3 regions of the Variovorax sp. HJSM1_2 genome follow, and region 2 is predicted to be linked to each of the others. Evidence: riboswitches for the same ligand, from Rfam matches in the RefSeq annotation. Region 2 holds a riboswitch; each other region holds the start of a gene.
The links. A riboswitch is a leader RNA that binds a small molecule or an ion and turns the genes downstream of it on or off. The one in region 2 is predicted to bind thiamine pyrophosphate.
Positions count from the first base shown of each region.

Region 1 (13,552 bases), on a different contig from region 2:
CTCAAGGGCGGCCACTTGCCCGGTGACGAAGTGGTCGACGTCTTGGCCTTGCCCGACGGCACACGCCAACACTTGCACGCGCAGCGCATTGCCACGCCGAATGGCCATGGCACGGGCTGCACCTTGTCGTCGGCCGTCGCCTGTTATCTGGCGCAGCGCATGCCGCTGCCATTGGCCGTGGGGCGCGCGCGTGAATACATCCTGAACGCCATTGCCGCGGGGGCCAAGGTGCGCACCGGGCGGGGCGCTGGGCCGCTGAACCACGGTTTCAGCCCGGTGGTCATGCAGACCCGGCCATTGCAGGAGTGACATCACTCTGAACGGTTTTTAGGCGACAGAAAGCGCTTTGGCCTGGCTGCTGCGTGTCAACCAGGCCAGCACAAAGGTGGCGGCCAGCGTGGGCAATGCCGAACCGAACTGCGGCGCCCACTGCGCAAGCAGGTGGTACAGCACAATGCCTGCAAGCCACAAGCCAGCCGCCAGCACATCGATGCGGCGGGCCGTCAGCGACGGTGTTTCGGCCGTCGCACCCAGCCGTCCCAGGATCACGCCAAACAGCGGCACAAACACCGAACTCAGCAGCAGCAAAAACGGCTCCAGGCTGTGCATGGGCAGCACCAGCGCCAGGCCTGTGCACAGCACCGCCAGCCACAAGCCCCAGCGGCGCACGCTCCAGCGCGGCTGCAGGCTGTGGGCGCTGACCGAGGCCGAATACACATCGCCGTAAGCGTTGTCCAACTCGTCGATCAAGATCAGCCCCAGCGCCAACAAACCACCTTGGGCCAGCAGCAGGGCGGTGACGAGTGACACACCCGGCTCGGCCACCGACACCACCATCACGCCCAGCGCATAACACCAGATGTTGGCCAGCACATAACCCAGCCAGGTGCCGCCCATGCTGCCGCGCGGGCTACGGCCGTGGCGCGCGTAGTCGGCCACCAGCGGCAACCACGAAACCGGCATGGCGATCACCAGGTCTAGCGCCGACAACATGCCCATGCTGCCGTCACCGGGGCGCTGCCAGAACGCAGCAAAACCCTTGGCCGCGAGTGCATGCGCGAACTGCCAGGTCAACCACAGCAGCGACACCAGCACCAGCGGCAAACCAAAGCGGCTGACAAAACCGCGCACCAGCTTGAGCATGGAACCCGCAAGCAGCGCGGTCAGCACCGCGCCCCAGAGCAGTGTGGTGGCGAGAATGCCCATGGGGCCATCCAGCGGCAGGCCGAACATTTGCTGGCCTATGGCCGCCGTGCCTTCACGCATCACCACCAGCTCAAACGTGGTCCAGCCTATGAGCTGCACGATGTTCAGCCCCACGGGCAGGCGTGCAAACAGGCTGCCGTAGGTGGCATGCATCAGCCCGGCGCTGGAAAGACCCGTGCGGCAGCCGACCCGCGCCGTCCAGGCCAGCAAACCGGCGCCAATCAGCGAGCCGAGCACAATGGCCAGCACCGCGTCTTGTGTGCCCACGGCCGGCACCAGGTAGGCGCCGATCTGCATCACCAGCAATCCAACGCCCAGGCTGAACCACAACGCGGCCTGGTCGCCCCAGCCGAAGACACGCGCATCGCTGGGCAGCGGGCTCAAGGCCTGGTTTTGAAAAGATGAAGTCGGCTCGGTCACGTTTGCGCTCCTATCGGCAGGGCAGGCAAACCACGGCTGAGAACATGGGGCGCCAACACCGAAAACAGAGACACGGCGCACGGCCGGTACTTGGTGTGGCAAACCAGCTTCCCTGCGCGAGGATTACCTCAATCAGGTTCAAAGGGACTTTCTCAGTCGCCACACGGATCTGCGGCAACACCCCCAGCAAATGCGCCGCAGCTTGTCGAGCGGGCGGCACGAGCGGATTCTAGCCTGCGGGCCGCAAGGGTTCGCCCGGGCTCCAGCAGGGGGGCGCCCGCTAAAATTTGCGCTCATTCGATCGACAGCCAAAACACTTGGGGCCTGCGGTTCTGCCGTTGCGCCAGTGAGCCCTATACGATGCAAATGACACTTTTTCGTCAGCGCTTGGTCGCGGCGGCCCTGATGGGCTTTGGCGGCCAGGTCATGGCTCAAAACCAGCCGCAGGAGCCTGCCTATACGCCCAATCTGTGGCGCGTGGAAATCAGCCCCTACACCTATCACTATTCGTACAACCCGGACCACAGGCCGGTGCACTTGATAGGCCTGGAGCGTGAAACCCCTGAGCGCTGGTTTGTGGGTGGGGCGTACTTCAGCAACTCGTTTGGACAAGATAGCGGCTATGTTTACGTGGGCCGCAGCTATTACAAGGTTTTTGACAGCCTGCCGCGTGTCTACCTCAAGTGGTCGGCCGGCATCTTGTATGGCTACAAGGAGCCTTACGAAGACAAAGTGCCGTTGAACTACCACGGCTTTTCGCCCGCCATCGTGCCGGCGGTGGGCTGGCGTTTTGATGGCGGGTGGAACACACAGATGAATGTGCTGGGTGCTGCAGCCTTGACCTTTTCTCTCGTGAAAGAGTTCTAGCGCCTCATAACCTGCGCAGCGGCTTCTTCTTCCATACCAGTCGGTAATAGGCGGTTTGCAGTGACAGCATACAAATGAAGGTGATGGGGTAGGCGATCCAGATGCCGTTGAGGCCCATGTGCTGGCTCAGCAGCCAGGCCGTCGGCACCTCTATGCCCAGGATGCAGAAGATTGAAATGCCGGTGGGCACCAGCACGCTGCCGCTGGCGCGCATCAGCCCGGACAACACGGCTTGCATGCCAAAAATGATGGTGCTCCACAGCATGATGTGCAGCAGCGTCTGCGCCAGTTCTATCACCGGTGGCGCGGTGATGAACAGCGCCAGGATGTGGCGCGAGAACAGATAGGCCAGCAGTACCAGGGTGCCGGTGAGTGCCAGGTTGAGGTGTATGCCGGTGCGCGCGATCTTGCCCAGGCTGTCGCCGCGCCCCGCACCAATCGCTTGTGCGCCCAGGATGGATGCGGTGATGGCAATCGACAAGGCCGGAAACTGCACATACGCCACGACCTGGTTGACCGCGCCATAGGCGGCGGTGGCGTCCGAGCCAAAACGGTTCACCAGGAACAGCACCGCCACCTCGGAGAGCGCAATCACCACCATTTGCAAACCTGTGGGCAGGCCTATGCGCAGCACCTTGGCCAGCAGCGCCGGCTGTATGCGCATGCTGCGCAGAAACGCCGCGTCGGGTGCCAAGGGATGTTTGCGCCACAGCAGATAAACCGCCAGCCAGCCCATGGCCACCACGTAAGAAATCACCGCACCCCATGCGCCACTGACCACGCCCATTTGCGGCAGGCCCCACCAGCCGCGGATCAACGCTGGCGTCACCAGCAGGCCTACGGCGGTGGAGATGCAAAGTGTCCACAGCGGTGTGACCGAGTCACCGACGCCCCGTAGCATCGAGGTGCTGAGCAGGAACAGGAACAGACCCGGCATGGCCCAGAACATCACACGTGCATAGGCAATGGTGCTGGGCAGAATGTCCACCGGCGTGCCCAGGCCGGCCATGAACAACTGCGTGAAGCTGCCGCCAAACACCGCCACCACGGCGCCGGCGATCAGCCCCACGGCGAGTGTGGTGCCGGCAATCGCCTTGACACGCAGCAACTCCTTGGCGCCCCAGGCCTGGCCTATCAGCACCGAGGCCCCGGCGCCCAGGCCTATGGAAAAGGCAATGAAGAAAAACACCACCGGGAAAAAGGCCGACACCGCCGCCAAGGCCTGCACACCCAGCATCTGCCCGAGGTAGATGTTGTTGAACGTGCCCGACAACGCCTGCAGGATGTTGCTGATCATCATAGGGATGAGGAAGGTCACGAAGGTGCGCCACATGCGCGGCGGCTTGGCGGGTGTGCCGGTCTCGGTGCTGCTGACGGAAGGCTGCTGAGGCTGGGTCATGTTGCGGCTTTGCTGGGGGGGGTGACGGTGTTGATCTCGGGGCTGAGCGCAGGGGCGGCCAAACGCAACATGTAGCTGCGCACATCGGCAGGCCAGCCCGCACAGTGCTGCAGCAGGGCGGCCGTGTCGGCGGCAAACAAGGCACGGCTGGCTTGCTCGAAGTTTGGCGCATTCCCGGCCATGGCTTGCATGAAACGGTAACTGGCTTCAATGGCCTGCCTGGCGGCGTCGGCGTCACGGCTTTGGCGACGCGCTTCCTCGACCAATTTACGCAGGACAACGGAGGCGCCGCCGGGCTGGGCATTGAGCCAATCCCAGTGGCGAGGCAGCAGTGTGACTTCGCGTGGCACCACGCCCAAGCGTGGCCGGCCCGGGCGGCGTGGCGCCTCGGCTGCTTCAGTGGGCTTGGTGTCAGCTGGCGCGACCGGAGCCTGACGCATCAAGGGAGCGGCGGCGACCATGCAGGGATGGGCGGGCAGTCTTTGCAGCACCTCGGCCAATGTGCCGCGCAGGTCCAGTTCCACCTGCGTGCCATCGGCGTCGTGGAAAAGCAAAAGGGTGGCGTCAGTAGAGGTCTCGCTGGCCGCTTTGACCAGGGTGGCCACATGCGCCAGTTCGCCCTGTGCAATGCAGCGGCTGTCGGCGAAGGCCGTGAACAAAAGGGGCGAGGGAATATCGGGCATGTGGTTTGGGGCTGTAGTCTTGAGGTTTCCGTATTTTTACCCGGTTTAAATTATTTTGCAATTACACCCGGGTGAAATTATTAAAAAGCTAGCGTAAATACTGGCACCGACCTGCTGCTGCCAGCAGCAAAAGAGCGTTTATTCGCTCGCATTTCGCACTGATGAATGGATTGAATTGGCTCAAAAGTAAGCGTAGAGTCGCATCAGACTGAGCTGACAACGCAATCCGTTGTGTCCGATATGTGGCCAGGGGGCCCTAAGCGGACACTTTGTTATTGGGGAGCCGTTGATGGCGCCGTTTTGTGTATGCAAACGGCCATGAACGGCCGCAGTACAAGGGGCCACCATGCACAAAGCAGATGCCGGCAATGCGAGCTGGGGTGTTCGGGGCGCAGGCGGGGTGAGGGACTTGAGGGGCTTGAGTGGCTTGAGGGGCTTGAGGCCCGGGGCTCGCTCAGCCCATTGGGCCTGGCTGCTCGGTGCTGGCAGTTTTGTGTTCAGCGCGTGCAACGTGTGGGCGGATGAAACTGTTGCCCGAGCCGAGATGTTTGCCGTAGCCAACAGCCTGCCCTATATCTCCGGCATTTCGGTGGACCGGGTGGAGGCCTCTGATGCCGATGCCCCACGCGCGCGACGCCGGGGTTACACCGAAATCAGTTCCACGGTTTTACCCACATGGGACAGGGCGGTGCCAGGCACTGCGGCACGCGCGCTGAATGGCAGTCTCAATGGCAATACCGACATGCCTGCGTCGCGCCTGGAGTTCAGCCATTGGGCCCATGAGCGTGGTGGTGCCGGGGTGGCTTTGGGGGTGGTGCAAACGGGAACCGGCTCGGCTGCCCTGAACGGTCCGGCCGAGGTGCGGGATGCGTCTGCCAATGGCTCGAACGTGGAGCTGGGTTTGCGCTGGCGCAGCAGCCTGGCGGACCAGCGGCGGCTCGACCTGGGCGCCTGGCGCCGGGTCACGAACAACTCGCCAGACGCTTATACCTTGACACAAACCAGTGATGGCGCTTTGTATGCCGCGCGTGTGGAAGTGCAGTTCCCCAGCGCCAAATACGGCGGCCTGGCCCCAGAGTTTGGCGCCATTGGCATGCAGATGAATGGCGGCGGCAAGGTGGTGCTGCGCGCCAAGCGCGGCGGGCCCATGCTTTACTACCGCTCGAATTTCTGAGCGTTTACTCTGCCTTGGATGGCGTGGCGACGCCCAGCAATTGGTGCAGGCGCGGCGAGGTGGTGGTGTATTGCAGCAGCGTTTTGCGCTCGGGGAAGACCATCGCCGCCGTGCCAAAGGCCGCCAGCACACATTCGTGGAAGCCACAAACGATGAGCTTCTTTTTACCGGGGTAGGTGTTGATGTCGCCCACGGCAAAGATGCCGGGCGCGCTGGTGGCAAAGGCTTCGGTGTCCACCTGCAATTGCTTGCGTTCCATGGCCAGGCCCCAGTCCGCCACCGGACCCAGCTTGGGTGACAAGCCCAGGTAGACGATCAGCTGTTGCGCGGGGTGCAGGCTTGTGGCGCCGTCCACATCGATGATGTTCAGCCCGCTCAGGCTTTGGTCGGCGTTTTGCGCAAAGCCGGTGATCTGCCCCACCTTGAAGTTCAGTTGGCCGGCTTCACGCAAGGCCAGCAACTCGGCCACCATCATGGTCGGCGCTTGCAGCACTTCGCGACGGTGCAGCAGGGTGATGCTGTGTGGACGCTGACCATAGTCCAGGGCCGCCAGGTCGAGCACGGCCTGGACTGCGCTTTCGTCGCCGCCCATCACCCATACGTCTTGGCCTACCAGTGCTGCGGCAGGCGCTGCGTGGTAGTGCAGGTGGCGGCCTTCCAATGTCTCGATGCCATCGACCTTGAGCTTGCGTGGCTCAAATGCGCCCACACCTGCCGCGATCAACACCGCCTTGGCCAGGAAGCGCTGGCCACGCGTGGTCTCCAGCGCGAAGCGACCATCGGCCTCGCGCTTGAGTTCGCGCACCGATTGGCCCAGGTGGTAGGTCGGCTGGAACGGCGCGGCTTGTTTCTCCAGCTGCGCCACCAGTTCACGGCCGGTGCAGGCCACCACGGCCGGAATGTCGTAGATCGGTTTGTCGGGGTAGAGCTCAATACATTGGCCGCCGACATAGGGCAGCGAGTCGATAACGTGGGCGCTGATTTCCAGCAAGCCGAGCTGGAACACCTGGAACAGGCCGACCGGGCCGGCGCCGATGACCACGGCATCGGCTTCTATCAATGGAAGAGATTTAGATGAAGTCACGACCTGAAATGTAAAACGGGGCCGGCAATTTGCGCGGCCCCGTATTCGTTGAGCTTGATGCCCAAAGGGAATTAGCGAATCAAGTTCTCGATCTTGTTCGGCTTGTCTTTCCACTCGTCGGCGTCGGGCAGGGCGGGTTTGCGTTTGGTGATGCTCTTCCAGCCATCGGCGCGCGCCAGGTCGGCGTTGATCTTGATGAAGGCGAGTTGCTCTGGCGGCAAGTCTTCTTCAGCAAAGATGGCGTTGGCCGGGCATTCCGGGATGCAGACGGCGCAGTCGATGCACTCATCTGGATCGATCACCAGCATGTTGGGGCCTTCGCGGAAGCAGTCCACGGGGCAAACATCGACACAGTCGGTGTATTTGCACTGGATGCAGTTTTCAGAGACGACGTGAGTCATGTGTTTACAGCGTAAGTTGGTCTTGTGGGGCGAGCGTCTGGCGTTTTGGCTGGGCACCCGCAGCGGTGCGGGCCCTTACGCTTTTTGCGCAACCCGGCATTTTAAGGGTTTCCGCGAACCAGCACCGCGCCGGAGGTTTTGTGCGACGCGGTGTCGACCAAAACCAGTGAACCGAGTGCGCGTGACAACACAAACGGCCGCGTGGCAATGGCCTCTTGCAAGGCCAGTTCAATGTGGCCAATGGCGTTGGGCGCCAACTCGCTGGCGTCTTCCTCGGCCAGGGTGTTGATGTCCAGCTTGTGCACGATGCGCTTGACCTTGGCCTTGACCCAGCGGTGGCCATGCAGCGCCCAATAGACGCGGCCGGCGACCAGCGGTTCGTCGTCCATCCAGGCGACGGTGGCCGAGATCTCGCGGCTGGCTTCAAACTGGCCCGGGGCCAACAGCCAGTCACCACGCGACACATCGACTTCGCGGTCAAGTGTGATGCCGGCGCTACTGCCCGCGAGCACGCTCTTGGGTGTGCGTGTATGGTCCAGCACCTGTGCCACGATGGCGGTTTGGCCGCTTGGCAGGATGCGGATTTCCTGGCCCACTTGCACGCTGCCCGTGGCCACACGGCCCCAGAACACGCGGCGCCCTTGGCTGGTGTCGCTGCTGGAGTGGAACTTCTCCACCCACTGCACCGGGAAGGCGAAGGCCTGGTCCGTTTCGGCAGGCGTGCTGGGCAACTGTTCCAGGATTTGCAGCAGCGTGGGGCCGGTGTAGCCACACCAGTCGGGCGTGTCGCTGTGACCGGCTTCGACCACGTTCCAGCCCTTTAGTGCCGAGATCGGCACTATGGCTTTGACGGGGATTTCGGCCGCCGCGGCAAACTGGTTCAGGGCGGCGCTGATGTGGGCAAAGGCCAGCGCCGAGTCGGCCACGGCGTCGAGTTTGTTGATGGCGAACACGATGCTGGGCACACGCAGCAGGTGGCACAGCAGCGAGTGGCGGCGGGTTTGTGGCAGCAGTTCCAGCGCGGCGTTTTTCCAGTCGAGCTTGGTGGCGTCGATCAGCACCACGGCGGCGTCGGCGCTGCTCGCGGCCGTGACCATGTTGCGTGTGTATTGCTCGTGGCCGGGCGCATCGCCGATGATGAACTTGCGGTCTTCGGTGTTGAAGTAGCGGTAGGCCACGTCGATGGTGATGCCTTGTTCGCGCTCGGCCGACAAGCCATCGGTCAGCAGCGCGAGGTCGGTTTCACCCTGGCGTTGCACACCGGCCAGGTGGTCTTGCAACACGGCCTTGGTGTCGACCAGCAGGCGGCCGATCAAGGTGCTTTTGCCGTCGTCGACGGAGCCGCAGGTGATGAATTTCAGGGCCGACAGGGCTTGGGTTGTGGTTGCGGTCATCAGAAGTACCCGTCTTTCTTACGTTTTTCCATGGATGCCTCAGAAGTCTTGTCGTCCATACGTGTGGCGCCGCGTTCACTGACGTCGGCGGCCAAGGTTTCGATCACGATGTCGGCGGCGGTGGCGGCATCGCTTTCCACCGGGCAGGTGCAGGTGATGTCGCCCACGGTGCGGAAGCGCACCTGGCGCATCTCGGCGGTTTCACCGGCCTTGAGTGGCGTGAGTTCGGTGACCGGCACCAGCAGGCCCTTGCGTTCCACCACTTCGCGTTGGTGTGTGTAATAAAGCGAGGGCAGGGCGATGTTTTCGCGTTCGATGTATTGCCACACGTCGAGCTCGGTCCAGTTGCTGATGGGGAACACGCGGAAGTGTTCACCGGGCTGCAGGCGGGTGTTGAACAGCGTCCACAACTCGGGGCGCTGGGCCTTGGGCTGCCATTGGCCGAAGCTGTCGCGGTGCGAAAAGATGCGTTCCTTGGCGCGCGCCTTTTCTTCGTCGCGGCGCGCACCGCCTATGAGTGCGTCGAAGCGGAATTCTTCAATCGCTTCGAGCAGCGTGACCGACTGGTGCACATTGCGCGACTCGCCGGGGTGGGCCAGGCGCACGGTGCCGCGCTTCATCGAGTCTTCGACGTTGCGCACAATGAGTTCGGCGCCGAGTTCCTTGGCGCGGAAATCGCGGAAGTCGGTCACTTCATGGAAGTTGTGGCCGGTGTCTATCATCAACAGCGGATAGGGGATGCGGCCCACGCCAAAGGCTTTTTCGGCGCACTTCAGCAGCACCAGCGAGTCTTTGCCGCCCGAGAACAGCAGCGTCGGGCGTTCGAACACGGCGGCCACTTCGCGCAGGATAAAAATGGTTTCTTCTTCCAGCGCGTCCAGATGGGCGTTGCTGAGGTGGGCGGCAGCTTGGGTCATGGGGGCTGTGTTTTCTAAAGGGGCACGGGCGTTCATAGGCGGGGCACTTTTCAGCGGACTTGAGTGAGTCTCAGTGGGCAAGGTGCAAGCCGCATTCGCGGTTGTCTTCACCCTTGGTGGGGTCCACATAGTCGAAGTTGTTCGGCAGGCCGTGGGCTTCGCAATACTCGTAAAGCTCTTTGGACGACCAGTGCAGCAGCGGCGCAACCTTGATCAGGCCATCAGGATTGATGCTCACCGGATCCATCTGGGCACGCACAGCGGTGTCGGTGGCGCGCAGCGCGGTGAACCACACCTTGGGTGCCGTTTCGCGCAGGGCGCGCGCAAATGGCTCCAGCTTCACTTCCTGGGTAAAGGCCGCATGGCGTGGGTCGTCGAGTGCGGGTGTTGGGCCTTCCACGGCTTCACGGTGTGCACGCGAGCGGCGTGGCAGGTAGATCTGCAGGTTGAGCTTGAGTTGCTTGGTCACCTCGTCGACGAAACGGTAGGTGGCTTCGGTGTTGTAGCCGTTGTCCATCCAGACCACGGGCACATCGGGCCGCACGCTAGTGACCATGTGCAGGATCACCGCCTCGAACGGGCGGAAGTTGGTGGTGACTATGGACGGTTGGTCCAGGCCAAGGGCCCAGTCCACCAGCCCCTGGGCGTTGCGGCCCAGTTCGGCGTTGATGTGTGCGAGGTCTAGGGTGCTCATGTGTCTACTTTGCTCAGGCGGCGTTCAGGCTGCGGTAACCGCTTGATCGCGCAGTTCGGGCTCGACAAACAGCGGCTTCACGTGCACCGCGTCACCTTGGTAGAAGGCCTTGAAGCGGTCGAACTGGCGCTGGGCGGCGCTGGCGTCCACACCTGCGCGCAGCACGGCCACGTCGAAACCGCTGCGTTGCATCTGCACCAGTTGGTCGATCAGCACGTCGCCGGTGGCGCGGATCTCGCCCTTGAATTCAAGGCGGCGGCGCAGCAGGAAAGCCTGGCTGTAGGCGCGGCCATCGGTGAACTTGGGGAACACCAGGTCGATACGCGTCACACCGTCGAGCGCCAGGCTGCGCGGGTCTACGTCGTTGGCCACGGTGAGGATGCCATTTTGGGCAGCAGATCCAACTTCTGGGCCCGGTGTGTGTGCGGTGGCAGCTATGATTTTCATTATGTTGATCTTTCGTCGTTCTGCTTAGGCGGCCACAGCTGCGGGGCGGCCGGTGCTGATACGGGCGGCGTTGGCGGCGGCTTTGAACGGGTCCTGGCCGACGCGGCGCAGCGTGTCGATAAAGGTTTCTGCTTTGCCTTCGGCGTTTTGGCGGTTGGCGCGGTAGGTGTCGAGCAGGGCTTCGATCACTTCAGGCACTTCGGCGGCGCTGAACGATGGGCCCACCACCTTGCCGGCAGCCGCATGGCCCGACAGGTCCGAGCCGTCCGAACCGGCCAGCGTCACCTGGTACCACTCCTGGCCGTCTTTGTCCACGCCCAGAATGCCGATGTGTGCACTGTGGTGGTGGCCGCAGGAGTTGATGCAGCCGCTCATGTGCAGGTCGATTTCGCCCAGGTCGTGCAGCTCGTCCATGTCCTGGTAACGCGCGGTGATGGCTTCGGCGATGGGCAAGGAACGGGCGTTGGCCAGTGCGCAGAAGTCGCCGCCGGGGCAGGCGATCATGTCGGTCAGCAGGCGGATGTTGCTCAGGGCCAGGCCGGCGGCGCGGGCCTCGGTGTAGAGCGCGGTCAACTCGTCTTCGCGCACCCAGGGCAGCACCAGGTTCTGGTCGTGCGTGACGCGGGCTTCACCGGCGCTGTAACGGTCCATCAGGTCGGCGGCACCGGCCAGTTGGTCGGCCGTGGCGTCACCCGGCGAGTAGCCGGGGCGCTTGAACGACAGCGTGACCACGCGCAGCGCCGGGTTCTTGTGCGCCGACACGTTTTGCTTGAGCCAGCGTTGGTATTCCGTAGTGCTGGTGTCAAAGTTGGCGGGGGCCGTAATGGTCGACGCGGGCAGTGCGCCTTGGCGGCTGGCCGGCACTTCAAAGCTGGCGGAGACGCGGTCCAGCTCGGTTTGTGTGATGGTGTGCGGGCCACCGTCGTGCGCAATGATTTCCTGGTATTCGGCTTCGACCTCGTCGATATAACGTTGGCCTTCGGCCTTCACCAGGATCTTGATGCGTGCCTTGTAGATGTTGTCGCGGCGGCCCCAGCGGTTGTAGACGCGGATCACGGCTTCCAGGTAGTTGAGCAACTGGTTCCATGGCAGGAATTCGCGTATCACCGTGCCCACCACGGGGGTGCGGCCCATGCCGCCGCCCACCATCACGCGCAAGCCGACTTCGCCGGCTTCGTTCTTCAACACGTGCAGGCCCACGTCGTGCCAGGCCGTGGCCGCGCGGTCGTCGGTGGCGCCGGTGATGGCAATCTTGAACTTGCGTGGCAGGAAGGCGAACTCGGGGTGCAGCGTGCTCCACTGGCGGATGATTTCGGCGATCGGGCGTGGGTCGGCGATTTCGTCCACGGCCACACCGGCGCGTTCGTCACTGGTGGTGTTGCGTATGCAGTTGCCGCTGGTCTGGATGCCGTGCAGGTGCACGCTGGCCAGCAGGTCCATCACATCGGCGCTCTTGGCCAGTGGAATCCAGTTGAACTGCACGTTCTGGCGTGTGGTGAAGTGGGCCACGGCGCTGGGCAGGCTGGTGAGGTCGCTCAGGCCGGGGTTGGCCTTGCTGAGGTCGTTTTCGTCCTTGCGGTCGTAGTCGCGTGCAATGGTGCCGAGCACACGCACCTGGGCGCTGTTGATCTCACCATAAGGCACGGCGATGCGCAGCATGGGCGCGAAGCGTTGCACGTACCAGCCGTTTTGCAGGCGCAGCGGGCGAAACTCGTCTTCGGCCAGTGTGCCGGCTTGCCAGCGTTCCAATTGGTCGCGGAACTGGGCGGCGCGCAACTGAACGAACTGCTTGTCGAATGGGGTGTATTGGTACATCTTTTAGGTCAACGTCATCGAAGGTGGAGGGGTTGCGCGGAACCGGGTCAAGTCGGCTGGTTTTGCGGCAAACCCGCGATTGTTCTACAAAGCAATCAACTTTGCGCCGGCATAGGCCAACAGCAGCGATAAAAGGGAGCGGATCAGGCGCTCAGGCGTCTTGCGCATGAGTTGTGAACCTAGCCAAATGCCGGGCAAGGAGCCCGCCAGCAACTTGGCCAGCAGCGCCCATTCAACCGAGCCAATCGAGGCATGGCCCAGGCCCGCGACCAGGGTCAGCGGCACGGCGTGGGCAATGTCCACAGCCACAATACGCGGCAGCGACAGTGCCGGGTACAGCAGCATCAGCACCAGGACGCCAATGGCGCCTGCACCCACCGAGGTGAGGGTGACCAGGGCGCCAATCACCGCGCCAAACACCACCGGCAGCACCTTGCTGCGCAGCGTTGGATGGTGGCTGGCAATCGCCGTAGCCGCGGGTGTGCCAGCGGTCTTGCCGCGAATGGCTTTGTAGAGGGTGGCGACTGCCGTGAGCAGCAGGGCCGCGCCCAGCGTGCTTGTCATCACACGCTGCACCGCTGGGTCGGCTGGGCCGACGTAGTTCAACACGGCGAGTGTGACCAGCGATGCCGGCACGCTGCCAGCGGCCATGCGCAACACGATAGCCCAGTCGATCACCTTGGCGCGCGCCAGGGCCACCGAGCCGCCCATCTTGGTGAAGGCGGCAAACAGCAGATCGGTGCCAATCGCCAGATGCGGCTTCACACCGAAGAAAAAGATCAGCAGCGGCGTCATCAGCGAGCCGCCGCCCACACCGGTCAAACCGACGATGAACCCGACAAAAAAGCCTGCAAAAACGAACGCAATATCGTGCATAGGGCCGGACTATAAAAGCGGCGCTTATGGAGACAAACTACATTTTTGTTTGACCAATATGTGCATAACCATATGAGGGAATCATCTCAGCCTACTTTTCAATCCGGTTACGGCAAAATGCGGGCCTTTGCCATCCCGCCAAACACCATGCCCGATCTGACGCAGCTTCTAGCCG
Region 1 covers NZ_JBMOXA010000003.1:12,743-26,294, forward strand. The annotation lists gene thiD (bifunctional hydroxymethylpyrimidine kinase/phosphomethylpyrimidine kinase) at 1-309, shown strand, start outside; gene ACFQ95_RS04225 (purine-cytosine permease family protein) at 328-1,626, opposite strand; TPP riboswitch at 1,719-1,821, opposite strand; gene ACFQ95_RS04230 (hypothetical protein) at 1,993-2,493, shown strand; gene ACFQ95_RS04235 (MATE family efflux transporter) at 2,498-3,892, opposite strand; gene ACFQ95_RS04240 (DUF2239 family protein) at 3,889-4,566, opposite strand; gene ACFQ95_RS04245 (hypothetical protein) at 5,120-5,749, shown strand; gene ACFQ95_RS04250 (NAD(P)/FAD-dependent oxidoreductase) at 5,754-6,833, opposite strand; gene fdxA (ferredoxin FdxA) at 6,905-7,234, opposite strand; gene ACFQ95_RS04260 (sulfate adenylyltransferase subunit 1) at 7,336-8,628, opposite strand; gene cysD (sulfate adenylyltransferase subunit CysD) at 8,628-9,581, opposite strand; gene ACFQ95_RS04270 (phosphoadenosine phosphosulfate reductase family protein) at 9,616-10,239, opposite strand; gene ACFQ95_RS04275 (DUF934 domain-containing protein) at 10,264-10,686, opposite strand; gene ACFQ95_RS04280 (nitrite/sulfite reductase) at 10,711-12,501, opposite strand; gene ACFQ95_RS04285 (sulfite exporter TauE/SafE family protein) at 12,586-13,377, opposite strand; gene ACFQ95_RS04290 (oxidoreductase-like domain-containing protein) at 13,525-13,552, shown strand, end outside.
Region 1: another riboswitch for thiamine pyrophosphate. It lies ahead of ACFQ95_RS04225 (purine-cytosine permease family protein); the one in region 2 lies ahead of thiC (phosphomethylpyrimidine synthase ThiC).

Region 2 (13,552 bases):
TGGTTTCTGCGCCGCATGCCGGGACGCGTGGGCCTGTTCCTGGCGCTCACCGCCGCGCCGCTGAACGCGGCCGACACCTTGTTCTGCGGCCTGGCCGATGTGTGTATAGACCAGGCGCGCAAGGCCGAGGTGCTGCAAGCCATCAGCAACACCAGCTGGAGCACAGACGCCCAAGCCAACCGCGCCACACTCTCGCGCCTGCTCGACGGTTTTGTCGTGAGCGCCTTGCCCGCCTCTTTGGTGCGCGAACACTTTGACAGCGTCAACCAACTCATGGCCGGTGAAGAGCTGGCCGTGATCGACCAACGCCTGCGCAGCTTGCAAAGTGATGTGCCGTGGCTGACCACCGCTGCCACCACCTACACCAAGGGTTCGCCCACCAGCGCTGCCATCTCGTTTGCGCTGTGGCAACGTGTGCCACGCATGTCGCTGGCCGAGGTGTTCCGCGTCGAATACAACGTGTCGCTGGCCTGCTGCGCCCACCCCGATTTCCCTGAAGGCACACGCGCCCTGCTGGTCGACAAGGACCGCAACCCACGCTGGCAGCCAGCTACGTTGGCCGAGGTCACGCCGGCCATCATAGAAGACCACTTCATCGACCGCTTTGAGGGCACACACCCGCTGGCCGATCTGACTTAAAAACAAAATCAACCGGAGACCAACATGCAAAACAAGATCACCACCGTCGCCTTCATAGGCCTGGGCAATATGGGCGGCCCCATGGCCATCAACCTGCACAAGGCCGGCTACGCCGTGCGCGCATTCGACCTGTCGCCCGATGCCTGCGACAAGGTCAAGTCCGCAGGTGTGCCGGTCTCGGCCACCGCGCTGGATGCGGCACTTGGTGCCTCGGTGGTGATCAGCATGTTGCCCGCCAGCCAGCACGTGGAAGCGCTGTACCTGGGCCGCGCAGGTGAAGAGGGTTTGCTGGAAAAATTGTCGTCCGGCACCTTGGTGATTGACTCCAGCACCATCTCGGCCAGCAGTGCCATCAAGGTGGCGCAGGTGGCGGCCACACGCGGCGTGCAGGTGATAGACGCGCCGGTTTCCGGCGGCACCGGCGGCGCCATCGCCGGCAGCTTGACCTTCATGGTCGGTGCTGCCGCAGCCGACCTGGAGCGCGCCCGCCCGCTGCTTGAAAAGATGGGCCAGAACATCTTCCACGCGGGCGCTGTGGGCGCGGGCCAGACCGCCAAGATCTGCAACAACATGCTGCTGGGCATCTTGATGATAGGCACCTCCGAAGCCCTGGCCCTGGGCGCCGCTAACGGCCTGGACCCCAAAGTGCTGTCCGAGATCATGCGCCGCAGCTCGGGCGGCAACTGGGCGCTGGAAAAATACAACCCCATGCCCGGCGTGATGGAAACCGCACCCGCCTCCAAGGGCTACGCCGGTGGCTTTGGCACCGATTTGATGTTGAAGGATTTGGGCCTGGCGCAAGAAAACGCCACCACCGTGCGCGCTGCCACACCACTCGGCGGCCTGGCGCGCAGCCTCTACGCCGCGCACAGCCTGGCGGGCCATGGGGCCCTGGACTTTTCCAGCGTGATCAAACTGGTGCAGCGCAAGGGGTGAGGTGAGCGACTCACTGGAGCGCGACCGTCGCTTTCACGCGACGAAAGTTATCTGCACCTCGAATATTTGGCGTCCTCACATCTCGAGTTCGTGGGGACACCGCTATAGTTAATATTTGTAACAAAAATCTAACGCAATCATAACGCCAAAAATTTTACAAGGCGTTTTAATGTTCCTGTTAAGGAGATCGCGTTGATTTATTAAAAACTATAGCAACGTTGACATTAATGAATCAATCAAATATCAATGATACAGCGGGCTCCTCGGGCGATATGGCAGTTGTAGGAGAGGGAACCCCGAATAGAACTCCTGTAAGTATTCAAGTACTTCAAAACATATATCATGAACTAACAGGAAAATCAGAAGAAGTTTCAAAAACATATGATGAATCTTTTCATGTCGTTTTCAATGATTTCAAGCAGCTAAATCTGCGAATTGGGCAGATTTGTGAGCAATATAACATTTGCTCTTCCAACTGCTCCGTTAGTGTTTTCTACATAAACGACACTAAAGACACATTTAGTTCCTTCGAGCGATTTGAAGCATTCAATACCGGATCAACCAGTTCGGTTGAAAGTGTTTTAGTAACGTATAATTTTTTACTAATTCTCCCCAAACTTGCCCAACCACAAAGCTATACCATTAGCGTAAGAATTGCCTCACCCGTGGCGATACAAAGAAAGATGAGCAATATTGATATGCCCAAAATCTTTCGGCTAATGGGAGGTGCCCGAACTGCTGTTGTTAGTATTAAATATGTGGATTACGCGGTCGCACGAACCCTTCTCAACACAATCGATGAATGGTTTAACGCACTTCCTCAGGCGAGAAGTAACGCGGCATGGAGATTTATTCGCTCGCATACTGACTGGACTCCCCTCATAACAAGATATTTAGCTGGTGCCGGGGTATTGGCTTTAATGATCTTTCTTGCTCCATATTATTTAAACTCCGAAGCATCTTTACTTCAACTTGCCCATTTCTTATTAATTTCTGGAGCATGCATTTTTGCTGCTTATAAAATTGCAGATCATCTAGGCACAGCGGCAGAAGATTCAATTGATGATTGGCTTGATTTAGCCTATATTTGCATAACTGATGGTGACAAAAAAGAGGTGGCATTAGCCAAATCTCGGAATCAAGGAGCTATAGTCTGGGGAATATTAAAATTGGCTGGCGGACTATGTGTATCCATTGCAGCCAAGTTAATTGCATTTCGCATTACAAATATCCCCTAGGATACCCTCCAATTACAAACGAAAGTTTATATAAATTCCCATAAAAACTTTAAAACGTAATTTGACGGTATGTGCTTTGATCTCGCTTTTCGAATACATGGTTAAGTGCTGCTTTTTTTTAAGCTGTTTTCCTGAACTCACGACCATTCGTTCACTTATTCGACGCGCCCTCATCAGCGCCGTTTTGATGACCTGCTTTGCCGCGCAAGCCGCCACCACGGACGAGCTGCTGCGCATGACGGAGCAGCTCGACCAGATGGACAAGCTGGACTTCGACCAGGCCATAGACCGGGCGAATAGGTGCACCCAGGCCAGAGACTTCGCCTGCACCGAGGCGCAGTTGGCAGCCGCGCGCAAGCTGGCCACGGGTTCGGCGACGAAGGCTAGCTTGGCCAAGGCCGAGAGCCGCTTGGTGGCCGAGAAAGAAGCGCTGGAAGCCGAGCGCGTGGCGCTGGCCAAACGCCAACGCGAGCTGGAGGAAGAGGAGCGCCGCCTGAAGCTTGCCGAAGAACGTGCGGCGCGTCAGGCTGCGGCCCAGGCCGAAGAAGACTCGGGCATGAGCACGGCGCAGGGCATGGCCTTGTTTGGCACCTTGCTTGGCCAGGCTTACCAGAACCAGGCGGCCGCGCGCCTGGCCGAGGCGGCGAACGCCAGGCGCATTCAGCAGCAGCTTTATGCAAGCCAAGCCGACGTGGCACGGAATCAGCAGCGTTTTGCCGAGGAGCGTGCGCGGCTCGAAGCGCAGCGGGCAAACCTGCAGCGGCCTCAGCCACAGGGCTCAGCCACACAAACACAGCCACAGACGCGCACCCAGGCACAAGTGCCGTCGACCGCAGCGCAGGCCACACCATCTACCCCATCCACCCCATTGCTGGCGCAAAACAATGCGCGGCAGGCGCAGCTTCAGCGCGAACTGGATGCAGCAGCAGCCCAACGTGCCCAGGCAAGCCAAGCCGCACAAACCGCCCAGGCCACGGCCCAGCGCTTGCAGGCCGATGCGCGTACCGCAGCACCAACGCAGCTCGCATCGAACACCAACACGATGCCAAACACCACGCCCGCCAACACGGCCGGCCAAGACAGCCGCATCAAACTCTACGGCACCATGTACGTGGTGCACTACGCCGCGCTCAAACACAGCCGCAGCGACAAGAACAACATCACCCTGGTGGAGCAGATCACACCCGTGCAGTGGACCTTTGATGTTCCCCGGGTGTCACCCCTGCAGCAGCCCAGCGGCCATACAGACGCCGTGCCCTACCAGGTGAGCGACCTGCTGCTGAAACAGATGCGGCCCAAGTTCTTCGACTACCTGCGCGGCAAATACACCATTTGTATAGAAGGCGGCAACCCACCGGATGGCTGCCACGGCTGGAGCGTGTACCACCAGATTGGCAACAGCGCCGCCGAGGTACAGGGCAAACTGAACACAAGCTTGCGCAGCTTCTCGGCGCCCATCACCAACGACAGCGGGCTGGACTACCCGGACAGCGTCGCTTACCGCGAATAAAGCGAAAAAGCGGCCAGGACTCTTAAGAAAAACAGGCTGCCAGCGCTTAAAAGCAAAGCGATGGCAGCTACTGTTTTGATAGTTCTCCCCTAGGCCACCGGCTGTATCGGGATATAGAACTCGCCACCGGCCTTGCGGAACTCGGCCGATTTATCGGCCAAGCCCTGGGCCAGCGCGGCGTCTTCGCTCACACCCTTTTGCGCGGCGTAGTCGCGCACGTCCTGGGTGATCTTCATCGAGCAGAACTTGGGGCCACACATGGAGCAGAAGTGCGCCTCTTTGCTCGAATCCTTGGGCAAGGTTTCGTCGTGGAAGTCGCGCGCGGTGTCGGGGTCCAAGCTCAGGTTGAACTGGTCGCTCCAGCGGAATTCGAAGCGGGCCTTGCTCAGCGCGTCGTCGCGCGCACGCGAGCCCGGGTGGCCCTTGGCCACGTCGGCCGCGTGTGCGGCAATCTTGTAGGCAATGATGCCGGCCTTGACGTCGTCGCGATCCGGCAGGCCTAGGTGTTCCTTGGGCGTGACGTAACACAGCATGGCCGTGCCAAACCAGCCAATCATGGCCGCGCCTATGGCGCTGGCAATATGGTCGTAGCCGGGGGCGATGTCTATGGTCAGCGGGCCCAGGGTATAGAACGGCGCCTCGTGGCAGTGCTTCAACTGCTCGGTCATGTTGGCCTGCACCATGTGCATGGGCACATGGCCCGGGCCTTCAATCATGGTCTGCACGTCGTGTTTCCAGGCCACCTGGGTCAACTCGCCCAAGGTGCGCAGTTCGGCGAACTGGGCTTCATCGTTGGCGTCGGCGCCCGAGCCGGGACGCAGGCCGTCGCCCAGCGAGAAGCTCACGTCGTACTGCTTCATGATGTCGCAGATGTCTTCGAAGTGGGTGTAGATGAAGCTCTCTTTGTGGTGCGTGATACACCACTTGGCCATGATGGATCCGCCGCGCGAAACGATGCCGGTACGCCGGCCCGCCGTGAGGTGGATGTAGGCCAGACGCACGCCGGCATGGATGGTGAAGTAGTCCACGCCCTGCTCGGCCTGCTCGATGAGTGTGTCGCGGAAGATCTCCCAGGTCAGGTCTTCGGCCACGCCACCGACCTTCTCCAGCGCCTGGTAAATCGGCACGGTGCCGATAGGCACAGGACTGTTGCGCACGATCCAGTCGCGTGTGGTGTGGATGTTGCGGCCGGTGGACAGGTCCATCACGTTGTCGGCGCCCCAGCGTATCGCCCACACCAGTTTTTCCACCTCTTCGTCAATGCTAGACGTGACCGCCGAGTTGCCGATGTTGGCGTTGATCTTCACCAGGAAGTTGCGGCCAATGGCCATGGGTTCCACTTCAGGGTGGTTGATGTTGGCCGGAATGATGGCGCGGCCACGGGCCACTTCGTCACGCACGAATTCGGGCGTGATGAGCGCCGGAATCTGCGCGCCCATGGGGTTGCCGCGCAGGCGTTGTTCGCGCTCGGCGTCGCTCAGGTATTCGGCCATCCATTCACGCCGGCCGTTCTCGCGTATGGCCACGTATTCCATCTCGGGCGTGATGATGCCGCGCCGCGCGTAATGCATTTGGGTCACGTTTTGGCCAGACTTGGCGCGGCGCGGTGTGCGCTGCAGGCCTGCGGCTTCACGGCGCAGTTCCAGCAGGCGGGTGTGCTGTTCGTCGCGTGTGCCGTCGTCCAGCGCTTGCGGGGCGCGGCCGGTGTAGGCCTCGGAATCGCCACGCGCCTCTATCCAGGGTGCGCGCAAGGCCGCCAGGCCGTGGCGCACGTCGATTTGTGCACTCGCATCGGTGTAGGGGCCAGAGGTGTCATAAACCGACACACGCTCGCCATTGCTGAGCGCGATCTCGCGCATGGGCACGCGCAATTGCGGATGCAGCACACCCGAGGCGTATGTCTTGGCGGAGGCGGGAAACGGTGCGCGGGTCAGTGCCAGGCGTTCGGCAAAGTCGGCGAGAGCAAGTCTATCGGGAGCATTCATCTGGAGCCTTTCAAAGTACGTGGGTACAAAAAGCTCCGGTCAGTGCCGCCGTCAAATGTGTGCGTGCACGGATTGCTCCACACACGGACTTTTTCTGACATTGCGCTCTTCTTCCGCCGGTACTAACCGGTTCAAGTTCATCGGGTTCGATTTGCATCGTCTCAGCACATGGTGCACCCCGGAGCGAGCGCGAGTATACGCGCTGCAGCACGCCGCCCTGGTCCGAATTCTTTTCTTCCTGGATCACACACATCCCTATATACTGTGTATATAAACAGTATTTTCAAGAGCATCACATGCCCCGCGCCGCCCTGCCCACCCTCGACCACCTCTGGCGCGCCAGCGAACTGGGTGTTGCACCCAGCATCGTGCAGCCCACGGGGCACGCCGTACTGGACGCCGAATTACCCGGTGGCGGCTGGCCCGCAGGGCAGATCAGCGAAGTGCTGCAGGCCCAGCCCGGCCTGCACGAATGGCGCTTGCTGCGTCCGGTGCTGCGCGCCACGGCGGCACGCGGCATGGTGGTGCTGGTGGGCAGCCCGCACTGGCCACACATGCCGGCCCTCAGCGCTGCGGGCCTGGGTTTGGCGGATCTGCTGATGGTCGATACCGACGTGCACCAGGAGCGCCTGTGGGCCGCCGAGCAGGCCCTGCGTTGCCGCGACCTGGCCGCGTTGCTGGTGTGGCTGCCGCAGGCCCGTGCCGAGCAACTGCGCCGCCTGCAACTCGCCAGCCAGGCCGCGCACCAGCCGCGCCCGCCGCTGCTGTTTGTGTTTCGCCCTCTGGATACACAACACGCCACCTCGCCCGCGCCCCTGCGCATAGGCCTACGCCAGGCCACGCAGGCCGCACCAGCAGGCGCGCTTGAAAGCCTGCCCGCGCTGGAGGTGCAAATCCTCAAGCGCCGTGGCCCGGTGCGTGAACAGCCGCTGCTAATCCACACCGCCATGCCTCCGGTGTTGGCCGTGCTGGGCAAGCGACGACAGCAGAGTTGGCAGAACCCGAAACCTATCCCAGTCATCACCCCCGTCACCAACCCCGTCACCTCGTCACCACCGCCCGTCCATGTTGTGGATCGCCCTGTCCCCGCCAGCGTCCTGCCCCTCAGCCCCGAGCGATGGCACAAACACGCCTGAGCCGGCAGCGCCCCTAGCACCACCAGAGGCGGCAGCGGGTGGCGTGCAAGCCGCCAGCCCAGCCGCACTGCAGCAGGAGCAATTGCAGGCACTGAGCTGGTGGGCGCTGCAGTTCAGCCCGCGGGTGTGTGTGCTTGAAGCCAGCGTGCTGCTGGAGGCCTCGGGCAGCGAGCGTTTGTTTGGTGGCCGGCGCGCGCTGCTCGGGCGCATCCAAGAGCAGGCACAACAACAAGGTGTGCCCTGCATGGCCGTGGCCCCCACGGCCTTGGCCGCGCTCGCCCTGCTGCAAACCCTGGCGCCACAAGATGGGCTCCAGCTCGTAGGCTGCAACAGCCAACAACTGCAAGCCACACTCGACGCACTGCCCGCCACCCATTTGGCCGCTGCGCGCCCCCACGACATCACCCTGCAGCAACTCGGTTGCCACACCCTCGGCCCGCTGCGCGCCCTGCCCCGCGGCGGTGTGTCGCGCCGTTTTGGCGCCGACCTGCTGCGCGCCATAGACCAGGCCTACGGCTTGGCGGCTGAGAGCTACGCCTGGGTGCAACTGCCGGAACAATTCACGCAGCGGCTCGAATTCCTGGGCCGGATTGAAGTCGCCTCTGGCCTGATGTTTGGTGTCCACCGCCTGCTGCTGCAACTCAAGGCCTGGCTGCTGGCGCGCCAGTGCGGCACCACCGGGCTGGTGCTGCGTTGGGAACACGACCTACAGCGCCGTAGCGAAGCCGCCAGCGGCACCCTCAGCGTGCGCACGGCCGAGGCCACGCGCGACACCACCCACCTGGCGCGCCTGCTGGCCGAGCACCTGGCGCGCACCACACTCGCCGCCCCCGTGGTGGCCATCACGCTGGAAGCGCTCGACGTGCAAGCCCAGCCCGACCACACGCCCAGCCTGCTGCCGCAAGACCAGGCCAGCGGCGACTCGTTGCAGCAGTTGGTCGAACGTTTATCCGCGCGCCTAGGCCCCAGCAAGGTGCTGCGCCCGCAAGCCCATGCCGACCACCGCACGCCGCAGCACCAGTCGTGGCAACCGGCCACCTGGGCAAAACCCAAGCCGCGCCAAACCAGCACACCGCCCTTTCCCGCTGCACTGGCCCAGCAACCGCCCTGGCTGCTGCGCCAACCCCTGGCTTTGGCCATGCACGGTGATCGTCCGCTGTACCAGGGCCAGCTCACGCGCCTGGCCGGGCCCGAGCGCATCGAGGCCAACTGGTGGGACAGCGCCCCCACACGCCGCGACTACTACCTGGCGCTGAGTGAACACGCCGGTTTGGTATGGATTTACCGCGAGCCTCAAACCGGTTGGTTTCTGCACGGCATCTATGGATAAATCTATGTTTTTCATAGCTATCACCGCTTATGCAGCATGCCCAAAGAGGCGATTTCATGCATGAAGATGAAATCCCGCCAGCCTATGCCGAGCTGCACTGCCTGAGCAACTTCAGCTTTCAGCGTGGCGCCTCCAGTCCCGCTGAACTGGTGGCACGTGCGCAGGAACTGGGCTACACCGCGCTGGCCATCACCGACGAATGCTCCCTGGCCGGTGTGGTGCGCGCACATGTCGAGGCGAAGAAACGCAGCTTCCCCATTCTCATCGGCGCCGAATTCAAGGTGCATGACGGCCCGGCCGCTGACAGCCCATGGTTTAGCTTGGTACTGCTGGCACGCAACCGCACAGGTTATGGCCAGTTGTGCCAGTTGATCACCCAGGCCCGCGCCGGCCTGCCGCGCGGCGCCTATCGGCTGCAAAAAGACCACTGGCCGCTGGCCCTGCCCGACTGCCAAGCCCTGCTGCTGCCGCGGCGCGACCTGCAGCACAGCGCCACGCTGGAGGCTATCACCAGCCACGCGCTGTGGCTGCGCCAGCAATTCCCCGGCGGCAGCGCCTGGTTGGCCGTGGAGTTGCATCAGCGCATGGACGACGCCCTGTGGCTGCACCACCTGCGCACGGCCAGCCAGCACAGCGGTGTGCCCCTGGTGGCGGCCGGCGGTGTGCTGATGCACAAACGCGCGCGCAAAGCCCTGCACGATGTGATCACCGCCGTGGGCCTGGGCCAGCCGCTGGCCGACTGCGGCTACGGCCTGGAGGCCAACGCCGAAGCCCACCTGCGCCCCCGCCCGCGCCTGGCCGGGCTGTACCCGCCCGATTGCCTGGCCGAGACCTTGAACGTGGCGCGCCAGTGCACCTTTAACCTGGACGAACTCCGCTACGAATACCCCAGCGAGGTGGTGCCGGATGGTGAAACCCCCACCAGCTACCTGCGCCGCAGCACCTATGAAGGTGCGGGCCGGCGTTACCCGCAAGGTTTGCCGGCCAAGGTGCAAAGCATGCTGGAGAAAGAGCTGGAGCTGATCAGCGACCTGCATTACGAGAAGTACTTCCTGACCGTCTACGACATCGTGCAGTTTGCGCGCCGCCAAGACATCTTGTGCCAGGGGCGCGGCTCGGCCGCCAACTCGGCCGTGTGTTACTGCCTGGGCATCACCGAGGTCAACCCAGACCTGATCACCACACTGTTCGAGCGCTTCATCAGCCGCGAGCGCAACGAGCCGCCCGACATTGATGTCGACTTCGAGCACAACCGGCGCGAGGAAGTCATCCAATATATCTACAGCAAATTTGGCCGCCACCGCGCGGCGCTGGTGGCCGCCGTCAGCACCTACCGCACACGCAGCGCACTGCGCGACGTGGGCAAGGCTCTGGGCATGACGCCCGAACAAATCGACCGCCTCGCCAAGAACCAGAAATGGCTGGATCCAGACGCTGGCGCCGAGGGTATGAATGAACGCCTGCGCGAGGTCGACCTCGACCCCGCCAACCCGCGCGTGCAGCAGTGGGTCAAGCTGAGCCAAGAGCTCAAAGGCTTTCCACGCCAGCTGTCACAGCACAGCGGTGGTTTTGTGCTGGCCGGCGTGCCCATCACACACACCGTGCCGGTGGTCAGCGCCAGCATGGACGGGCGCACCATCATCGAGTGGGACAAGGACGACATCGACGCCGTGGGCCTGTTGAAGATCGACGTGCTGGCGCTGGGCATGCTCACCGCGCTGCAGGGCACGATGCAACTCAAACGCGAGTGGGAAGGCAGCGACTTCTGCCTGCAAGACATCCCCGATGGCGACCAAGCCACCTACGACATGATTTGCGAGGCCGAAACCGTGGGGGTGTTCCAGATCGAATCGCGCGCGCAGCAAAGCATGTTGCCAAGGCTGCGGCCCAGAGCGTTCTACGACCTGGTGATCCAGGTGGCCATCGTGCGCCCCGGCCCTATCCAGGGCGGCATGGTCCATCCCTTTCTGCGCCGCCGCCAAGGGCTGGAGCCCGAGGTCTATGAAAACGATGCCTTGCGCCCGGCGCTTGCGCGCACGCTGGGCGTGCCGATTTTTCAGGAACAGGTGATGCAGATCGCCATGATTGCAGCCGGCTTCAGCGGCGGCGAGGCCGACGACCTGCGCCGCGCCATGGCGGCATGGAAACGCCATGGCGGCGTCGACAAATACCATGCGCGCATCGTCAGCGGCATGACGGCCAACGGCTACAGCCCAGAGTTTGCCGAATCGATTTTCAAGATGGTGCTGGGCTTCGGCAACTATGGTTTTCCGGAAAGCCATGCCGCGAGTTTTGCGCTGCTGGCCTATAAAAGCTCGTGGTTCAAATGCCACCATCCGGCGTTTTTTCTCACCGCCCTGCTCAATGCCCTGCCCATGGGTTTTTATACCGTGTCGCAACTGGTGCAGGACGCACAGCGCCATGGTGTACTCACGCGCGCGGTGGATGTGCTGCACAGCCAATGGCAACACATACTGGAGCCGCAAAGCCCGGCGGCTGATCAAACCCCGTCCAGCAAACGCCCGCCGCCGGCCGTGCGCCTGGGCCTGCGCCTGGTCTCTGGTTTGTCCGCGGCCAGTGCCGAGCGCGTGGTGCGCGCCCGCACTGAAGCCTTGTTCACCAGCACCGAAGACCTGGCGCGCCGCGCCGCGCTCGACAGCCAGGACATGAACCACCTGGCCCGCGCCGATGCCCTGCACTCGCTCAGCGGCCACCGCCGCCAGCAAGCCTGGGACGCCAGCGCCCTGCACGCCACACCACCGCTGCTGCGCGAGGCACCGGTAGAAGAAGACTTTCTCGACCTGCCCCAAGCCGCCGAAGGTGAAGAGATAGGCCACGACTACGCGGCGCTGGGCCTGAGCTTGCGCCGCCACCCGGTCGCCCTGCTGCGGCCCTGGCTCAGCCGCTACCGCATCCGCAGCGCTGCAGAACTCAAGGCCATGCGCGATGGCTGCCGCGTGCGTGCGGGCGGGCTGGTCACCGTGCGCCAACAACCGGGCACGGCCAAGGGCACCGTGTTCGTCACGCTGGAAGACGAAAGCGGCAACGTGAATGTGATCGTTTGGCCGAAACTGCGCGACGCACAACGCGCGGTCTTGCTGAATGCGCAGGTGCTGGTGGTGGAAGGCCGCTGGCAGGTTGAGAGCAATGTGCGCCACTTGGTGGCCGAGCGGCTGCTGGACATCACCCACCGGCTGGGACAACTTGCCGTGGCGAGCCGGGACTTTCATTGAGCCAGGCCACATCCATTTCTCTTGCAACACGTCACAGCACAACAAAACAGTGCAGCAAAAGAAAAAGCCCGGACACTTTTCAGTATCCAGGCTTTTAAATAATGGTCGGGGCGGTGGGATTCGAACTCACGACCCTCTGCTCCCAAAGCAGATGCGCTACCAGGCTGCGCTACGCCCCGACAAGCCTCAGATTCTACATCGATTTTTCGACTTTAACCATCCGCACTAAAAAAAGTGAAAAAGAATTGGTGTCACCCTGCGCGACGCCAACCGAAAAAGCCAAAGCAAAGGACAATTTGCGGCTTGTCTTCTTTTGCTCGCGCCGCGTTGGCGTCCTATCCAATGGGCGCCGCACTCGATGCAGCTTTGCTTTTCTCTCTCATGAATCTCCAAATTCTCGTCGGCACCATGTCCGGCAACGCCGAATCCGTGGCGCAAGCCATCCAGATGGACTGCGCCGATCTGGTCGAATCGATTGACGTCACCTTGATGGACAACGTGGATCTCAGCGTGTTCGATGAAGACCGCGCACAACATACGCTGTACCTGATCTGCAGCTCCACCTATGGCAGCGGCGACGTGCCCGACAACGCCCAGGCCCTGCTCAACGCCTTCAGCGCCGACCCGCGCTACCTGGGCCACGTCTTTTACGGCGTCATCGCCTTGGGCGATGAGAGTTATGGCGACACCTTTGCCGGCGGCGGCCGCAAGTTCGACGCCGCGCTGCAAGACGTGGGCGCACACCGTGTGGGCGAGCTCTTCATCCACGATGCCTGCAGCGACGTGGTGGCCGAAGAAGCCGGCGTGGCCTGGTGCCGCGAATGGCTGCCTGCGGCACTGGCGGCGCACCCGGTGAACCAGGCCGCTAACCAGGCCACCAGCGCGGCCTGATGCACCAGCATGCCATTTCCACTCACGTCGACCTGAGCCACGGCCCACATGACCATCACCACCTACCTGCTTTACATCACCGCTGTCGCCGTGCTGGTGCTCTCTCCCGGCCCAACGATGCTGATGTGCATCACCCGTGCCATACAGCACGGCTGGGACCGCGCGCTGTGTGCCGGTCTGGGCAGTGTGACCGCGGCCCTGGGCGCGATGCTGCTCTCGGCCCTGGGCCTGGGCGCTTTGCTGGCGGCCTCTGAAACCGCCTTCACCATTCTGAAGGTGATGGGCGCGGCCTATTTGATCTATCTCGGCATCAAGACCTGGAACAGCCCGGCCCTGGCCATGGGCAGGAACACACCGTCGGTGGGCCCGCGCATGAGCCGCAGCGCCAGTTACCTGCAAGGTTTTCTGGTCGGCGCCAGCAACCCCAAGGGCTTGTTGTTCGCCGCTGCCTTCTTCCCGCAATTCATGCACGCGGGCTCAGCCTTGGCGCCGCAGTTCGCCATTCTGGGCGGCACCTTTGCCGCCATGGAACTCACGGTGCTCACCCTGTGTGCGTTTGGCGCGGCCAGCATTGCGCCGTGGCTCGCCTCCGAAACACGCATACGCTGGGTGAACCGCGCATGTGGCGGCATCTTTGCGCTGATGGGTGGCGTC
Region 2 covers NZ_JBMOXA010000006.1:114,771-128,322, forward strand. The annotation lists gene ACFQ95_RS08670 (enoyl-CoA hydratase/isomerase family protein) at 1-639, shown strand, start outside; gene mmsB (3-hydroxyisobutyrate dehydrogenase) at 664-1,575, shown strand; gene ACFQ95_RS08680 (hypothetical protein) at 1,803-2,813, shown strand; gene ACFQ95_RS08685 (hypothetical protein) at 3,001-4,323, shown strand; gene thiC (phosphomethylpyrimidine synthase ThiC) at 4,413-6,308, opposite strand; TPP riboswitch at 6,400-6,499, opposite strand; gene imuA (translesion DNA synthesis-associated protein ImuA) at 6,605-7,444, shown strand; gene ACFQ95_RS08700 (Y-family DNA polymerase) at 7,488-8,774, shown strand; gene ACFQ95_RS08705 (error-prone DNA polymerase) at 8,831-12,007, shown strand; tRNA gene ACFQ95_RS08710 (tRNA-Pro) at 12,110-12,186, opposite strand; gene ACFQ95_RS08715 (flavodoxin domain-containing protein) at 12,389-12,898, shown strand; gene ACFQ95_RS08720 (LysE family translocator) at 12,947-13,552, shown strand, end outside.

Region 3 (4,770 bases), on a different contig from region 2:
ATCTGCATGCCGGGCACTGTGCTCAGGTTATAGGCCACACGGGCGCGCAGGGCCCAGTCGGGCACGTTGGTGGGGCGCTTGCCGTTGTTCTGCGGCTCTAGCGTGCTGCCTTCGCGGCGCGCGTGCAGCAGTGTGGCGCTGCCGTCTATGGCCCAGGGGCCGTTGCGCCATTGGCTGCTGGCTTCGAGGCCGCGGTGCACGGCATCACCGTCATAACCAACAAGGCAATCCACGATGAAGAGACGTGTGCAAGCGTCAACGTTCGAGATCGGGCGCTTGATCTGGAAAGCGGCCAGTTGCCAACCCAGGTTCTCGCTGCCGCCCTTGACGCCCACCTCAAACTGCTTGGACTTGGCTGCTGGCAAAGCTTGACCTGCGTTGCTGAATCCAATGGCGGGATTGTTCGGCATCACACTCGATTCCAGACCTTCGCCGTAACTGGCATAAACCACGGCCGCGTTTGGCAGCTTGTAGCTGGCCGCCAGCCACGGTGTGTTCAGGCTGTCGCTGTAGCTGGTGGGGTTGCTGCCATCGGTGAGTGCGCTGTCGCGTTGCAGGCGCGTGTGGCGCAGGCCGACCCAGGTGGTGAACTCGGGCGTCCAGTGGATGGCGTCCTGCAACGCAAACTCCAGGCTGCGTTCGTCGCGGTTGGTGTTGCCTACAAACAGTGACGGGTCTGCGGGCAACATGGTTTGGCCGTCTATGCTGCCGATGCCAACCCAGTTGTAGGCGTACTCCTCAAAGCGGTTGCGCACGCGGCTGCTGGTCAGGCCTATGCCCAGATCGTGCTTCACGCTGCCCGTCGCCACATTGCCTTGCAGGCGCAGGTTGGCGCCGGTCTGGGTGCGGCGCTCGTTTTCGCTGCGGAAGTCGTACATGTCGAAGGTGCCATCGCTGCAGAAGCGGTCGTACACGCCCTCGGCGCTGCAGCCAAAGGGGTAGGCCAGGCGGTCGTCGGTCTTCAGTTTTTGCTGGCCCACTTGTGCCGACCAGCGCCAGTCGGTGTTGATGGCTTGCTGCAGGCGCACGCTGCCGGTGAACGCGTCGAACACCGAGGGTTGTGACCACGGCTGGTTGTTCAGGTTCAGGCGCGGGTTGGGCTGCGGCGGCAACTGGTTGCCGATGACGCTGGTGCCGGCCACGCTGGGTTGTGACTTGTGGCTGTTTTCCAGCTCCACTTCGAGCACCGTGTCGCGTGTCAGGCGCCAGTCTGCGGCCAGGGCGAAGAGGTTGCGGCTGCCGTCGACGTGGTAGGTTTCGGGGCGCAGCTTTTCAGCGGCCACGTTGAGGCGGTAGCCAAACTGGCGTTCGGCGCCGAAGCGGCCGCCCAGGTCGATGGCGGTGAGCAGGCTGCCGCGGCCGGTCCATTCGACATTGATTTCACGCAGGTTGTGTTCGGTCGGGCGTTTGACCACGTAGTTCACCAGGCCGCCGGGTGCGCTGGTGCTGGCCTGTATGCCGCTGGTGCCCTTCAGGATTTCGATGCGCTCCTTGTTCTCCAGCGGGATGGAGGTTTCGGCGCTGATGGACAAGCCCTCACGGCGGTAGTTGAAGCGGTTGTCGAGCGTGAAGCCGCGCACGCTCAGGAAGTCCCAGTAGCCGGGCGAGTTGTAGGCATCGGCCACCGAGGCGTCGAACTGCGTCAGGTCGGCGAGGCGGCGTGCGCCCACGTTCTGCAACGCGGTGTGGTCGACCACGGTGACGGACAGCGGCACTTCACGCAGCGGCACGTCGCCAAAGCCGGTGACGTCGGCCATGGGGGCAGCGGTTTGCTCGTTGACGGTGATGGTGCTGAGCGTGGCGTTCTCAGGGGTCTGGGCGTGCGCCGTGAATGCTACGAATACAGAAGCGGCTGCCGCAATGCTGGAGCGCTTGAGGGGCCAGTTTGGCTTGAAAGATGATGTGCAACTATGTTTGCGATGTGCCATGGTGAAAACAGCAGCTTCGCGGGAGCCTCAAGGGTCTGGATCTGCCGTGTGAGAGGGCGCACAGCTGTTTGGCGATGTGCGCGCGGCGAGACTTCTTGCATGCTTCCCTGCGCGAGGATTACCTCAATCAGGTTCGAAGGGACTTTCTCAGTCGTCCGGCCCTGGCCGGTCCAACACCCCTAGCGGTGCTTCGCCCTGGAGCGAAGTTGCGGCCGATTTTACGCGGCCTTTGCATTCGTTTACCGGCTATCCATCAGCGGTCAACCGCCAGCCAGGATCTGCTTGAGTTCAGCCACAGCCAATTCCGGATTCGGCGCCTGCACCAAGGCGCGCACCACGGCCACCGAGCCCACGCCGCTGGCCGCCACGGCAGGCATCTGCGCCGCGTCTATGCCGCCAATGGCCACCAGCGGCATGCCGCGCAGCAAGCGGGCATAAGCGTAAAGACGGCCCAGGCCTTGTGGCGCGGTGGCCATCTTTTTCAGCGTGGTGGGGAACACCGCGCCCATGGCGATATAGCTCGGGCTCACGGCATCGGCGCGCAGCATCTCGGCGTAACCATGGGTGCTGACGCCCAGGCGAATGCCGGAGGCGCGAATCGTCTCCAGCTCGGCCGGTTGCAGCGCATCCAGATCTTCCTGGCCCAGGTGCACGCCATAGGCTCCGGCGTTGATGGCGGCGCGCCAGTGGTCGTTGATGAACAGCAGGCTGCCGGTGTCCTGCACGGCGGCAACGGCCGCATGCACCTCGCGCACGATGGCGGCCTGGTCATCCGACTTGAAGCGCAACTGCACCGTGGGCACGCCGGCGCGCGCCATGCGGCCTACCCAGGCGGCATCGGGCAACACGGCGTACAGGCCCAGGCGATCGGGGCAGGGCGCGAAGGTATTGGCGCGCGGGCGTGGCGCCAGGCCAAAATCGGCGCGCGTATCGGGCCAGGCCGTGGCATCAAACTGCCCCGTGCGCACACTCTGCGCCTGCCAGGCCAGCGCCAGGCATTCGGCATCGATTGGTATGAAGCCAAGGCGCAGGCAGCCGAGTTTGGCGGCTTGGTAATTGACGTCGGCGCGGCTGAATTCTGGAGCGCTGTCCAGCGCTTCTGCCGTGGGCAGGAAGGTGGCGCGGTGCGCGTCGAAGATGGCTTGCGCCTGTGTTTCTATGGTGGGCATGGGGCGCTCAGGATTGATGCCAGAAGGGTGTGCCGAGCACGGGGGTGCTGGGCTGGGCGGCGTGTTGTTCGGCCATGGCGCCGCTCTGGTAGGCGGCGCGGCCTGCGTCCACCGCATCGGCAAACGCGCCGGCCATACGCACCGGGTCTTGCGACAAGGCCACGGCGGTGTTGAGTAGCACGGCGTCGAAACCCCACTCCATCACCTGGCAGGCATGTGAGGGACGGCCCAGGCCGGCGTCCACAATCAAGGGCACGCTGAGCCGCTCGCGCAGCACCTGCAGCGCATAGGGGTTGACCGGGCCTTTGCCTGTGCCTATGGGCGCGGCCCAGGGCATGACGGCCTGGCAGCCCACGTCGACCAGGCGTTGGCACAACACCAGATCTTCGGTGCAGTAGGGCAGCACCTTGAAGCCGTCTTTGATCAGCGTGCCGGCGGTTTGCACCAGGTTCAAGGTGTCAGGTTGCAGGGTGTAGTCGTCGCCAATCAGTTCGAGCTTGATCCAGTCGGTGGCAAACACTTCGCGCGCCATGTGGGCCGTGGTGATGGCCTCTTGCGGGCTGTGGCAACCGGCGGTGTTGGGCAGCACCGGCACGCCCAACTGGCGCAGCAAGGCCCAGAAACCGTTGCCAGTGTCAGCGGCGCCCGTGCCTTCATGGTGGCCGGGCTTGAGGTTTTGCCGGCGCAGCGAGGCCGTCACCATGGCGGGCTTGGCGCGGCGAATGGCGGCTTCCATCACGGCCGGTGACGGGTAGCGCGCCGTGCCCAGCAGCAGGCGGCTGGTGAAGGTTTCGCCGTAGAGCGAAAGGGTGTCGGGTTTGGTTGGTGTGGACATGTTCAGCCTCCGGTCACCGGGTGGATGATTTCAATCTTGTCGCCGTCTTGCAGCAGCGTCTGCGCGAGTTTGGCGCCGGGCACAAACTGCAGGTTGACGGCTGTGGCAAACGGCGGGCGCGCGCCTATGGCCTCGGCGGCTTGGGCCAGCGTGGCGCCATCGGGCAACTGGTGGGGTTGTTGGTTGATCAGGACGTTCATGGTGTGGCGGGCAGTGCCATGGGGTTGAGCCCAAAGCTTTCGGCGAGTGTGCTGTGGCCGGTCGACACCAGTTCCAGCGCCGCGTCCAGCATGGCGGGTGCGATCATGAAACCGTGGCGGTACAGGCCGTTGATCTGCAGCGTCTGGGGGCCAAGCTCTCGTAGCGCGGGCAGGTTGTCCGGCAGGGCCGGGCGGCATTGGGTGGCGATCTCCAGAATGCGTGCTTCGGCAAAACCGCTGTGCACGGCGTAGGCGGCGCTCAGCAGTTCGAGTGTGGAGCGCACGCTGGCGGGCGAGAGGTCGTCGCTTTCAATCTCGGTGGCACCAATCACAAACACACCTTCGGGTTTGGGGGCGATGTACAGCGGGTAGCGCGGGTGCACCAGGCGTGTGGGGCGGCTCAACTGCACGTCGGGTGCGTGCACGCGCACCACCTCGCCCCGCACGCCACGCAGGGCGCTCCACTGCGGACGCGCGCCCAGGCCACGGCAGTCGAACAGCCAATCGAAACCGTCTTTTAAATCCTCCGGCGCGCGTGGGCTGTTCCAGTGGATGTCTACGCCCAACGCGACCAAGGCCTGGCCCAGCGCGGCCAGCAGTGCGCGGTTGTCGAGCTGGCCTTCTTCGGGCAGGTAGAT
Region 3 covers NZ_JBMOXA010000003.1:6,700-11,469, forward strand. The annotation lists gene ACFQ95_RS04195 (TonB-dependent siderophore receptor) at 1-1,928, opposite strand, end outside; TPP riboswitch at 2,016-2,119, opposite strand; gene ACFQ95_RS04200 (thiamine phosphate synthase) at 2,189-3,097, opposite strand; gene ACFQ95_RS04205 (thiazole synthase) at 3,105-3,932, opposite strand; gene thiS (sulfur carrier protein ThiS) at 3,935-4,132, opposite strand; gene ACFQ95_RS04215 (FAD-dependent oxidoreductase) at 4,129-4,770, opposite strand, start outside.
Region 3: another riboswitch for thiamine pyrophosphate. It lies ahead of ACFQ95_RS04195 (TonB-dependent siderophore receptor); the one in region 2 lies ahead of thiC (phosphomethylpyrimidine synthase ThiC).